3 regions of the Paenibacillus sp. FSL R7-0333 genome follow, and region 2 is predicted to be linked to each of the others. Evidence: riboswitches for the same ligand, from Rfam matches in the RefSeq annotation. Region 2 holds a riboswitch; each other region holds the start of a gene.
What was found. A riboswitch is a leader RNA that binds a small molecule or an ion and turns the genes downstream of it on or off. The one in region 2 is predicted to bind cobalamin.
Positions count from the first base shown of each region.

Region 1: another riboswitch for cobalamin. It lies ahead of MKY86_RS03165 (prenyltransferase/squalene oxidase repeat-containing protein); the one in region 2 lies ahead of MKY86_RS07420 (energy-coupling factor ABC transporter permease).
Region 3: another riboswitch for cobalamin. It lies ahead of MKY86_RS00780 (anaerobic ribonucleoside triphosphate reductase); the one in region 2 lies ahead of MKY86_RS07420 (energy-coupling factor ABC transporter permease).

Region 1 is NZ_JBBOBZ010000001.1:754,741-759,088, reverse strand. Features, by position in the region: gene MKY86_RS03175 (DUF4430 domain-containing protein) at 1-213, opposite strand, end outside; gene MKY86_RS03170 (S-layer homology domain-containing protein) at 667-1,644, opposite strand; gene MKY86_RS03165 (prenyltransferase/squalene oxidase repeat-containing protein) at 1,652-2,836, opposite strand; cobalamin riboswitch at 3,050-3,242, opposite strand.
Region 2 is NZ_JBBOBZ010000001.1:1,808,144-1,812,491, reverse strand. Features, by position in the region: gene cbiQ (cobalt ECF transporter T component CbiQ) at 1-789, opposite strand; gene MKY86_RS07425 (energy-coupling factor ABC transporter substrate-binding protein) at 786-1,079, opposite strand; gene MKY86_RS07420 (energy-coupling factor ABC transporter permease) at 1,079-1,843, opposite strand; cobalamin riboswitch at 2,132-2,325, opposite strand; gene MKY86_RS07415 (ArsR/SmtB family transcription factor) at 2,464-3,396, shown strand; gene MKY86_RS07410 (hypothetical protein) at 3,834-4,310, opposite strand.
Region 3 is NZ_JBBOBZ010000001.1:188,064-192,411, reverse strand. Features, by position in the region: tRNA gene MKY86_RS00795 (tRNA-Thr) at 91-162, opposite strand; gene MKY86_RS00790 (sugar phosphate isomerase/epimerase family protein) at 262-1,041, opposite strand; gene MKY86_RS00785 (MTH1187 family thiamine-binding protein) at 1,090-1,398, opposite strand; cobalamin riboswitch at 1,738-1,968, shown strand; gene MKY86_RS00780 (anaerobic ribonucleoside triphosphate reductase) at 2,278-4,263, shown strand; gene nrdG (anaerobic ribonucleoside-triphosphate reductase activating protein) at 4,260-4,348, shown strand, end outside.

The DNA.
Region 1 (4,348 bases), 1.1 Mb from region 2:
GGATGGTACGGCAGTGCCCTCAGCGGCTCCCGGCAGCGGAGCCGCTTCGTCTCCAGGCCGCGGCGTCTGCGCGGCCGGGGTCCCGGCGGGCGGCTGCGGGCTGCCGCCTGCCTGATCCGGCTGCCCAGAGGAGCAGCCGGGGAGCAGCAATACCATCAGCAGGAGAAGCAGCGGCGCCAGCCTTCCCCGGCCTCTTTTGAATAGATTGAACATTACCAGCACACCTCCACAAAAGGGAAAAGAACGGGGGCCAGTCAGCCTGTTCCCCGTTCCTTCATACACCTTATGCTTACTTTTCAAGACATATCCGAACTAATTCCAAGCAAAATCGCCTGTCTAATGAGCCTGCAACGCTTCAACAACCCTATACGCCTCAACTACTCATCGGCACGGGGGCGGTAGTTGGATTTTCTACACTTAATTATTCTGGTTACGCACCTGTATAGAAATTAGTTGGATTTCAGGCATCTAATTCTGCCCACAACCCATCATACGGGAGCATCGAGCGTGAATAAGTGTTGTTTTTCCAACTAACTCCCGCTTTGCAGCAAATCCTGCCAGATTAGATGTCATTTATCCACTTATTGTCCGCCCCAGCGTACAGCACCCATCCTGCAGCGGAATGGAAATTTCAACTAAACTATACCATCCCCTACTCTTACTCAACTATGGCAATCTAACCGCTACAGCAGCAGCCATCTCACGGGTTACTACAGCAGTAGGCTCGAATGCGCCGCCGGTACCGCTCATATATCCAAGTCCCGTCACCGTACGGACAGCGGACAATGCATAGTCGCTAATCTTATCTTCATCGCTGAACTTACCAGCCCCTGCTCCTGCTCCGGCTGATGTAGCATCCAGCTTAAAAGCTCTAACCATCATCACAGCCATATCCTGGCGTGTAACCAGCCCGTCCGGTTTGAACGTTTTGGCGCTTACGCCGCTGATGATTCCTAGCTCCTTCGCCCGGTTCACTGTTCCATAATACCATGTACCAGCCTTAACATCACTGAAGGCCCCAGCGGAAGACGCCGCAGACGGCTCGTTCCCGGTTAACCGCAGCAGCAGTGCTGCAAATTCAGCACGGGTAATATTCTTTTTCGGTGCAAACAGCAGGCTGTCCTCACTCACACCATTCATCAGCTTGCGGTCATACGCCGTGTATACCGACTCCAGCGCCCAAGGCGAGATCGACTTCACATCGCCAAAAGCCGGACGGTCCGCCGCCGCAGAAGCCACTGTTACCGGAACCGTATGACGCACGATGGCCGGGGTTTTATCCTTCAGATATCCCGTAACCGTCAGGGTATATTTATTTGCTGGCAGTCCTCCGGCCACAACAGCCACGCCCGCAGCATCTGTAACTGCTGTTTTGCCGCCGATGGTTACCTGTACGCCTGCCGCCGGTGAGGTTACCGAATCGGAGGTGAAGGTCGCCTCATTCCAGACCCATTGCTTCTGGGTTACCTGCACCTTCAGATCTTGTCCAGGCTGCGGCTGTGCGGGAGTCACGGTTACGGCATCAACCACCTGCGTGTTGTCCCCACCATAATAGACCACAATGCGGTCATTCTCCTCCAGCGCGAAGTCGCCCATCCCTACACTTGGATAGATCCATGCTCCGCCGCGTGCGATCACGTACATCCAGCCATCATATCCACCAAAAGTACCCGCAATCACGCCGCCGATCCGTCACATAATTGCCTGCTTCATTGACCAGAGCCAGGCGCTTGGCTGCTGCTGTCTTATCCAGTGCCGTAAGCACATTTCCGGCGTACACGCTGCCCTCAGCCAAGGTTCCATTCGGACCTTCAACTGTAACCGAGACACTTACCTGAGGATTCTTCACTGGTATGCCGCTAAAATCAAAGAGCTTACCGCCTGTACCAAACAGCTTGTACGCTACCAAAGCCTCCAGCGCCTGCTCTGTAGAGAGCGGATTGGAGCTGCCGCCTGCAGTGTGGGCGAATCCGCCGCCCTCTGCGCTGAAGCTCAGCAGCTTGCTGACCAGATTGATATTACCCTTGGTATAATCTGCTCCTGCAGGATCAATGCCGAAGGCAGACAGACCGATGATGGCCTGAGCTACACTCTCGCTGCTGTCGCCATATCCGCCGTTCTTATCCTGTGCCTTAGCCAGCCAGGCTCCCGCCCGCTGACCGGCAGCATTCACTGCCGCTTCCTGCTTGTGTCCAGCCAGTGCGTTCAGCACCATCGCTGTCATATCCGGATCACTCCCACCCGTGGTCAGGGTGAAGCCGCCGTCCGGGTTCTGCTTCGCCAGAATCTCTGCCAGCAGCTTAGATTGTGTCCATTTTGCAGTTGCCGGGATCGTATAGCTGCCGGAATCCAGAGCCAGCAGTGCATAGACCGGATTATTCAGCGTCTGGCCCGTAATTTTATCGTTATTGTACAGCTTCTCGATCAGGTTAAAGCCTGCCACATTCGCCGGGTCGCCGCCCAGTGCCTTAACAGCCAGCGTGATCCGGGCATAGTCCGTAGCTCTGGCAAAAACACCCTTAGCCTCAGCCACCTTGCCTTCAAGCGCCTTCAGATAGCTGGCAGGAACCTTGTAGCCTGCTTGCGCAAGGCCAATCGCCTGCCAGTCCGACTGGACTCCGTTCTTCAGCATGAACTCCGCAGTGGCATAGACCGCAGCGGTTACGCTGGCTGCCTCACTTGCGGGCAGAGCGGATACCGCGGGTGCGGAAGTCCCGCCTGCCTGTGCAGCAGCAGCCTGTCCTGCCGGGGCTACGGCTGCTCCCAACAGTGCGAACAGCATAATGACAGCTAGTCCCAGCCGTGTGAACCTGGATGATAGAGAATGGTTCTTCATAACTAACCTCTTTCCTGAAATAGAATGGATGAATCCTGCTTCCTCCGCAGATAAAGCGGCAACCTAAAGACCGCCCTGTGCAGGGCGGCCGGGGAAGAATACAATACAGGGCGGCTGAAGGAGCCGATTGCTCTCCCACACTACATACAATACAGCATATACAGCCCTCGCCAATATCAGCATCTGCTTCCACATTCTTACCCCCGAAGAATAGAAACAACAACGAAAAAGGCAGGTCTCCTGGCTCATACTTCACCGCTTCCCCCGCCTTCCCATCCCGTTAGCAGACAGTGGCTCCTCAGGAGTTGCTCCGTATTTACAGTGGCGGGACCGCGCCGGACTTGCACCGGGCTTCCCTTTTAAGCAGATTCCTCTATTAGACATAGCCCTGCCAGCATCTGCTAGCGACAGCGCGCGGTCTCTGAGGCAATCTGCACCTTTTCCCAAAGCTTATTAAATTTTAATATTCTGAAACAATCATATCTACTATTCCCCTGTATGTCTATAGACAAGCTATTTCTATTCCATCCCCCCGAAGCCCCGCCCATTCCGCAGCAAAAAATCCTGAACAGCACATGCCCGCTACCCCGGCACATCGTACTATTCAGGACTATGGAGTCATTCTTCTGCTGTTAATTAAGCCGTTGGCGGTACTAACGGAGACAGCGGAAGCCAGGCGATTGTATTATGTACATTAGAATTCGTGTAAAAGCGGTCGATAACGCATTCTGCTGCATTTCATACAATCGATTGTGGCAAATAACCCTCCGCCGGGCCAAATTCCCAAAATCTAATGTACCGAATACAGCAGAACACCATATAAGGCTCGATATGCCTCATTCTAGTGTACAAAGTGCAATCGAGCAGCTTCGTTCGGACACTAGCACACTTAACTAATTACTTTATGCTCGTATCAGCCTGCCGGAGCGCAAATCATTGTACTACATAAAGTAGTATGCACCAGGCTCTGACCAGTCCACCATGCCGCGCTATATGCGCACAGCGGATCAGCTACCGCTAGTCGATCATCAGGTTCTAACTAATCAGCATTCATTTAATCCTCTAGCTTGCTGGGGGGCTGCCGTACCCCGACTAACTAAGGTACTATTCTAGCTCCAAACGTTATGCTTAAATGCAATCTGTACAACTAAATCGTCTGATTTACTGCCAAATGTACTTTTAGCTGTATTTCATGCACCTAAAATGCTTCTGTACCGGCTTTTCGCCCATTCGGGCAAAATTAGTTGTATGGAATACAGTTACGAGAGGAACGTCTTCCTTTTCACTGTTTTTAGTTGTACGGAGTACACCTATCACTGTAAGCAATGTTACTCAGTACCATCACTTGGTATCGACTCAAAACCGTCAGTTAGTTGTGTGAGTCGGCTGAATGACTAAGGAGCGTTACTCGTTAGCGTTAGTTAAAAGCGCCACTCGGTAGCGTCAGTCGGTTGAGTGAATCAGTAGCGTTAGTCGATTGCGTTGGCTGGTAGCGGCAATCAATTGCGTCAG
Region 2 (4,348 bases):
TCATGTGTTAGTGATAAAGTACGCCTCAGCCAGCAGCAGTAGCGCAATACCGGCATAAGCCTGGATTGTATAGCGCCGCGGCACAGGACGCGCCGTATAAGGCGGGAGAATAATCTCATCTGTGAATCCGCGGGCCAGCAGCCCCTGCGATAATCCGTAATACCGGTGCATCGTGTTGCCGAACAACGCTCCTGCCATAGCCGCAGTCTCCCGCATTCTGGCCTTGTAGCCCCGGCGGCCTCCGCGCAGCCTGCGGGCCAGTAGCAGACCATGCGCTGCATCACTCAGCAGGAATAAGAAGCGGTACATAATCAGCATCAGCTCCAGGACAATCTGCGGCATCCGCAGCCTGCGCAGCACCTGCAAAAGCTCACTGAACGGAGTCGTAAACATCAGGAAGAAGAAACAGCTCATGCAGGCAGAGATTCTGGCCAGCAGCTCCCCTGCCCGCTGAAGTCCCGCTGCTGTGACATATACCGGCAGGTTCAGTCCCGGAAGCGGGAATATCCCTGCCTCTCCCGCAGCCGGATGCCCGAATTCCACGAGCAGCGCCGGTACGCTAAGCGCATAGAACAGCAGCGCTGTGCCGAACAGCATGCCATAAGCACGCAAGGGAATTCGGGCCTGCAATATACACCAGGACATCATCCATAGGGTAATTGCAGCCTGTAGTACCGGATGTACGGTGTAAGAGAGCAGGAACATCAGGGCTGCGAACGAGCTTTTCCACATCGGGGACAACTGGCGCAGAGCATTATTGTAGGAGAGAACGTCAATCCGCCGGATCACTTGCTGCTATGCTGCTTCGTCCCGCCTTGCTTGCCCTTGAGCAGCCCCAGGGTATAACCGATTACACCGGCACCAATCGCGGCCTGCAATGCAAACAGCATACTCTCCGTCTCACCCGGCAGCTCGGTCAGCGGCTTGAACCACGGCTTATAGTCAGGATTCATTTCGGTAATCACACCTTCAGCCGCATCATCGGCCCCGCCGAATTCCCCATTAACCAGCAGCAGCGGCAGAATGACCAGCAGAATAACAACCAGCAGCATCAACCCATTTTTCCATTTATTGCTCATTAGGCTCTTCCTCCGTTCACCTTGCGTTTCAGAAGCGACAATTCATTCGGGCTATACGATTTCAGCCAGTTCCAGAGCAGTACCGTCAACAGCCCTTCACTGATGGCCAGCGGGATTTGCGTCACGGCAAAGATGCCCCCGAATTTGAGAAAAGATGCCAGCACGCCGCCATCCGCCGCCGGAAAAGCCACCGCCAGTTGGAAGGAAGTCACTACGTACGTACTCAGATCAGCCACCGCAGCCGCACAGAACAAGGCCAGCTTCTCGCGGTCCGGCATTTTCATCATCAGCTTATACACTGCATAGCCGGCAAAAGGACCCGCCACCGCCATCGAGAACGCATTGGCCCCGAGCGTAGTAATCCCCCCGTGCGCCAGCAGCAGCGCTTGAAACAGCAGGACAATCGAGCCGATTACGCTCATGGGCAGCGGCCCCAGCATTACCGCACCTAGTCCGGTACCGGTGGGGTGGGAGCTGCTTCCGGTCACGGAAGGCATTTTGAGCGCAGACAGTACGAAGGTAAACGCCCCGGCCAGACCCAGCAGCAGCTTCAGCTCCGGATTCTCCCGGGTCATGGCTCTCAGCTTGAAGATTCCAAGGACAAAGAACGGGATAAACGCCGCCCACCAGAACACCGCCCAGCCAACCGGCAGGAATCCTTCCATAATGTGCATCGCCCGGGCCGTCCCCGGTTCGTTCAGCATAAAGTACACCGTAAATCCGGCAACCAGTGCCGCAAAGCTCCACCATCTGTGCTTTTTCATTTGTCACCCTCCATGTTTGTTGATTTCCCATTACAGATCATAAAGCCCAAAAAACCCACCCTAAAGGGTGGGAGTGTATGTACGCAGGCAAGTTCGATAGAGCGCGCAGCCGCTGCCAAGCGAAACAAGGTGCTTCTCATCGTCCCATCACTATGGGCCGTGTCCCCTTGTATCCCGCAGCTGTAAGCCGGGTGTCATCTCTAAGATTCCAAGATTCCTCCGGTCCATCAGGGCAGAACGCCTCTTCTCATTAACCTATCCGTACACCGCTCCTATCCGCGTAGAGTCGTGGTGTGCGTCGACAAGGTAGGTCTCCTGGCTTGGAATACAGGCGCCGCAGACTTCGTCTTCCCCGGGGCTTCCCGAGTGACCTCATGAAGTGCAGCTCTTCCATACAGTGGCGGGACCGCTCGGGAGTTGCACCCGATTCCCTGTTATCCCTTGCCGCTTCCGGCAAGAGCACCTTGTTTCATCGCTAATTCATCTCACATCATAGCGGACTCGGCTCAGCGTGTCTGTGATATAAATTGGAAAAGCTGCCTTCAGCCAATCATGGCTTGTAGAAATTTTATTTGAGTAATATAATTATTAACTATATAACCTGAACGTGGAGGCATCCGATGAAACTTGATCTAACCGAACAATCCCTGCCCGTGTACGAGGCACTGTCCAGTACCGTGCGCCTGCACATGCTGCGGCTGCTGTCCGAGAAGCCCATGAACGTGAAGGAACTGGCCGCAGCCCTCAAGCTCAGCAGTGCGATTATGACCATGCATGTGCGCAAGCTCGAAGCCGCCGGGCTGATCCGCAGCCATATGGCTCCCGGCAAAAGCGGTCTGCAGAAGATCTGCACACTGGCCGCCGACGGGGCAGAAATTGTTTTTCCGGGACAGGCCCGGACTCCGCGCAGAGGGTACCGCAAGGACATTCCGGTGGGGCATTATTCCGACTTCCAGATCGAGCCTACTTGTGGACTGTCTACGACGGAGAGGGTCATCGGACACTTTGACGATCCCCGTTATTTCTGGGACCAGGAGCGCGTGAACGCCGGGATTCTCTGGTTCGGCAAGGGGTTCGTCGAGTATAAAATCCCGAATTTCCTGCTGTCGAGCCAGCAGCCGGAGGAGCTTGCCATCACGATGGAGATCGCCTCCGAAGCCCCGTCCGTCAACAACAACTGGCCGTCGGATATTACCTTCACGCTGAACGGACAATCGCTCGGCTTCTGGACCAGCCCCGGTGACTACGGAGATAATCCGGGAAAATACACCCCGGCCTGGTGGCCTGCACTCACCAATCAATACGGCCTGCTCAAGCAGCTGCGGATTACGCAGACGGGCACTTTCATGGATGGGCAAAAGCTGTCGGAGGTCACCCTGGATCAGGTAGGCATCCGCAACAAACAATGGACCTTCCGGCTCTCTGTCGAGGAGGATGCCGAGCACATCGGCGGCCTCACCCTGTTCGGTAAAGGCTTCGGCAATTACAACGAGGATCTGGTGTTTGAGCTGTTTTATACGGATGGTGTGGCAGATTTGCCGGGTTCTATATGAAAGCCAGATTAGGGTGTGTAGAAGGTAGGTAGGTAGGTAGGTAGGTAGGTAGGTAGGTAGGTAGGTAGGTAGGTAGGTAGGTAGGTAGGTAGGTAGGTAGGTAGGTAGGTAGGTAGGTAGGTAGGTAGGTAGGTAGGTAGGTAGGTAGGAGAGATAGATTAGTTAGATTAGTTAGACTAATTAGGTTAGTTTTCGTTTCAGCTACTTTTAGAGCTAATACTCCTCATTTCTGCTTAACGCCCACTTTCGGCCGATTCAGGTGCATTAGTGCTCTTCATTTCCGCTCAACGCTCACTTTCGGCAGATTCAGGTGCATTAGTGCTCTTCATTTCTGCTCAACGCTCACTTTCGGCAAATTCAGGGGCATTAGTGCTCTTCATTTCTGCTCAACGCTCACTTTCAGCAAATTCAGGGGCATTAGTGCTCTTCATTTCTGCTCAACGCTCACTTTCAGCAAATTCAGGGGCACTAATGCCCCTCGCAACATCCATCCAACTTCTAACCGCACTAATGGGATTTATCCCTCTCATTTCCTCCTCCAGCCCACTTTCCACCGCATATGAGAGATTTATCCCTCTCTTTTCCTCCTCCAGCCCACTTCCCGCCGCATTAGAGGGATTTATCCCTCTCTTTTCCTCATCCAGCCCACTTTCCGCCGCATTAGAGGGATTTATACATCTCATTTCTTCTTCAAGCCCACTTCCCGCCGCATTAGAGGGATTTATCCCTCTCTTTTCCTCACCCAGCCCACTTCCCGCCGCATTAGAGGGATTTATCCCTCTCTTTTCCTCCTCCAGCCCGCTTCCCGCCGCATTAGAGGGATTTATCCCTCTCTTTTCCTCATCCAGCCCGCTTCCCGCTGCATTAGAGGGATTTATCCCTCTCATCTCCTCATCCAGCCCCCTCTCCTCCACAACGCAAAAAAGCCCCTCCAACCGCCGCATTGTGCAGG
Region 3 (4,348 bases), 1.6 Mb from region 2:
TAGAAGAATGTTAGAAGTTCAGCTTTTCCCACAAAAAAACGCGCCCTCCCAAAACCTTGAGAAGCCGCGCCACTATTGAGTTCTTACAAATGCTGGTGAAGGGAATTGAACCCCCGGCCTACGCATTACGAGTGCGTTGCTCTACCCCTGAGCTACACCAGCGAACAGGCTTTGCTGTCCTGCCAAGCAAAAAATATTATAACTCTTCCAGCGGAAAACGCAACCCCTTTTTCCGCTGGTTGCTGTATCCTCAGCCGTGCATCAGCCGTGCATCAGCCCCAGCCCGCGGAAATAATCCAGTGCGAGCTTAGCGCTCTCAAGAGAAGATACCTCATAGGCCTCCTGCTCCACAATATAATAGAGAATTCCGCTCTGCTCCGCGATCTCGAAGACGCTTCGGAAATCGACCTCTCCCTTCCCGAGATCGGTCTCCTCCTGGTTGGCTCCGAAATCCTTAATGTGGACCAGCGGAACACGTCCGGCGTACCGTGACACATAATCAACGGGCCGGGCTCCGCCCCGGTATACCCATCCCAGATCAAACTCAGCCAGCATATGCTCGGCAGGAATCTGCTCCAGCCAGATATCGATGACCGCCTTGCCGTCAACCTCTTTGAATTCATAATCATGGTTGTGGTAGCCGTACTGCATCCCCGCCGCCCGGACCATCGCGGAAGCCTTCTCCAGGAATGGAATGATTCTCGTTACATCCTCTATGGAAGGATTCGGCGGAAGCGGTGCCGACGGGGTGATTATATATTGCAGTCCGAGCTCTACCGCGTATTCAATCTCTTTGGCTAAGGCCTGTTCCATCTTATCCAGACTGCTGAAGTCCAGGCCTACATGCGCCGAAGGGGCCGCCAGGCCAAGTTCATCCAGCTTACGGCGCAGTTCCCCTGCAGATACACCGAAATAACCGGCGAATTCCACTGCCTGGTACCCCATCTCTGCCACCTTGGCCAGTGTGCCGAGGAAATCGCGTTCCGTCTGGTCACGCAGTGTATACATTTGAATTCCGATCTGCTGAGCTGCTTCTGCCATGAATAATCCGCTCCTTATTATCATTTCTGATTAGATACTGTATTCCCGCTACTCTCCCTGTAGCTTGCGCTCCACGGATTCCAGCTTGCTGCGACTGGTCGAGATCTTGTCGCGCCGGTCATCGATCTTGAGCGAGGTTGAGACTCTCTGCGCCCCGGCGGTGAACTGTGACTCGTGCAGCGCTTCTACCGCAGCCAGAATCCGCGCTACCGGCCCCTCAATAATCGTACCCATAGAAGTTAGCTCGTAGGTAATGCCCTCCACCGTCTCCAGCACGCGCTGCATCTCGGCCACATAGCTGCTGAGACTGGTGCTGCCTGTCCCAACCGGAATAACGGTCACTTCGCCAATTGCCATTGTGAACTGCCTCCTAATGATCTGATGTGCCTGCCTCTAACTTATCCTCTTATTGTAACGCTTCGCCAGGCTTGCTACAAATCACCTGCACCCTCTCTATTCTATTAATATCCGTCAAAATGATTACCAGGATTAGACGCACTCTATTTATGGATTCTTTGTGGCGTATTTTCGGAGATTTTATGAAAAATTCACGGCAGATTCATAGGAAAGTTGTGGATTACCTGTGGACTAACTGTGGATCAGCTGTGAGTAAAAGCGCCGAACCCGCTCCCCGTGCGGGATTGCAAAAAAACATTTACAAACACAATATATTGCGGTAGCTTTAATAGATAACAACAAAATATAGTAGAAACGGGCGTTTCACCCCTTGTAATAGAGGTGCGACTTAATAGGGAAGTGCGGTGCAAAACCGCTGCGGTCCCGCCACTGTAACCGGATGCTCCCAGGGTGCGTTGCCCAGGGCTGCATTCTCCGGCTAATTGCCACTAAGGGGCGGAATAAGCCCCCCGGGAAGGCGCCGGAGGAGTTGCCGGAAGCCAGGAGACCTGCCTGTTTCGGTGGCACCGCTTAGACTCCTGCGAGGAACAGGGAAGGTGTCCGTATGCGGCCTGCAATAGCAGAGTTAGCCTTCCGTCAATCGGGCCAGAGGCTGCCGATACCTGAGGACGATCGCGGATTATTTTCAGGTATCGGCTCTGCGGAATATACAAGAACGGGCGTAAGCTATTTGCCCCTTGTCTGCTCGTATATTCCACCCAGACCACAGGCAAATTTCCGCTTCCCGGATCTTTGCATCATGCATTCGGGCATTTCCGGCCGTCCCGGCCGGAGGTGCTTTTTTAACGCTTACAATACCCGAGAGGAGAGAGTTATATAATGACGCTGCTGGAGAAACGTTATAACGAAGGACAAGCTGCACAGGAGGATCTTTTGGAAGAGGTCATTCATCTGGGACGGGATATTATCGACAGCCGGGATCTGGATCTGCTGCGCGAGAACGCCAACCTGAACGGGGAGAGCTTCTCCGGCAAAATGAGCAAGTTCGGCAGTGAATACTCCAAATGGTATGCCCGCAACTTCACCATGCCGCCGCAGCTGGTACAGGCTACCCTGGATAATGTCGTCTATGTGCATGACCTGGATCAATACGCCATCGGAACCACCAACTGCATCTTCATCCCGTTCGAACGGCTTCTCCGTGAAGGCTTCAACACCGGCAACGGCAGCGTACGGCCTCCCAACTCGATTATGACGGCGATGTCGCTGGTGGCGATTATTTTCCAGTCGCAGCAGAATGCGCAGTACGGCGGTGTGTCCGCCAACAAGCTGGATTATGATCTGGCTCCTTATGTGACCAAGTCCTTCTCCAAGCTCTTCCGCAAAGGTCTGGAGTATTTCGAGGAGAATGCAGAGGTGTCTGAGCTTGGGGAGATTACGATGAGCCGCAGCGATCTGGCTGAGCAGTATCCGCGCGCCTTCCGTTTTGCCCTGAAGGAGACGCAAAGTGAGACCCTGCAGGCCGCAGAGAGTATGGTACATAACCTGAATACGATGTCCAGCCGCTCCGGCGGCCAGATTCCTTTTACCAGCATCAACTACGGGACCTGCACCTCCCCGGAGGGCCAGCTTGTGATCAGCTCACTGCTGACGGCCACGATGAACGGACTGGGCAGCGGGGAGACGCCGGTGTTCCCGATTCAGATCTTCAAATGCAAGCAAGGCATCAACCAGCAGCCGGGGGACCCCAACTATGAGCTGTTCCTGAAGGCAGCGGAGTGCTCGGCGCGCAGATTGTATCCGAACTTCGCCAATCTGGACGCTCCGCTGAACATGCAGTATTACGATCCGGCTGACCCGGATACCGAGTTCGCTACGATGGGCTGCCGGACCCGTGTGCTCGGCGACCGCTTCGGACGCAACCACTGCTCCGGCAAAGGCAACCTGTCCTTCAACACGCTCAACCTGGTGCGTCTGGGACTTGCCCACGGCACGATAACCGGCCGCCGCCTCGCTGCTGATGAAGCAGGGTTCTTCGACGACCTGAATCACTATATGGATATTGCGCTGGACGGCCTGCTGCACCGCTTCCGTATCCAGGCTTCCCAGAAGGCCAAAGCCTCTGATTTCATGATGCGTGAAGGCGTCTGGGAAGGCGGAGAGCAGCTTGCCCCCGATGACAGCGTAGGCGAACTGCTGAAGCACGGCAGCCTGTCGCTAGGCTTCATTGGAATGGCAGAGTGCATGAAGGCCATGTACGGCAAGCACCACGGCGAAGATATGGAGATTCACGCCAAGGCTGTAGCCATCGTCCGCCACATGCGTGAATATTGCGACCGCAAGAGCGAGGAGCTTAACCTCAACATCACCTTGTTCGCCACGCCGGCCGAGGGTCTTTCCGGCAAATTTACCAAGATCGACCGCAAGGTGCTAGGCTCTATCCCTGGGGTAACCGACCGTGAATATTATACGAACTCGTTCCACATTCCGGTCTACCATGAACTGAGCGCAGCCAAGAAGATCAGCCTGGAAGCCCCGTTCCATGAATATTGCAACGCCGGAGCGATCTCCTATGTCGAACTGAACGGCAATGCCCGGAGCAACCCTGCAGCCTTCGTCAAAATCATCAAATACGCGCTGGAGCAGGACATCAGCTACTTCAGCATTAACCATCCGATTGACCGCTGCTCCGGCTGCGGCTATGAAGGGGTCATCGGTACGAATTGCCCGACCTGCAATGCCCATGAGGATACCACCCATATCCGCCGTCTGCGCCGGGTTACCGGGTATCTGACCGGTGACTATCAGACCCGCTTCAATGCGGCCAAGCAAGCCGAAGTCCGGGACCGTGTTAAGCATCTATGAACATCTGCGGATATTACCCGGAGTCGATCAATGAAGGGGAAGGCCTGCGGGCCGTCCTCTTCATCAGCGGCTGCCGCCACCGCTG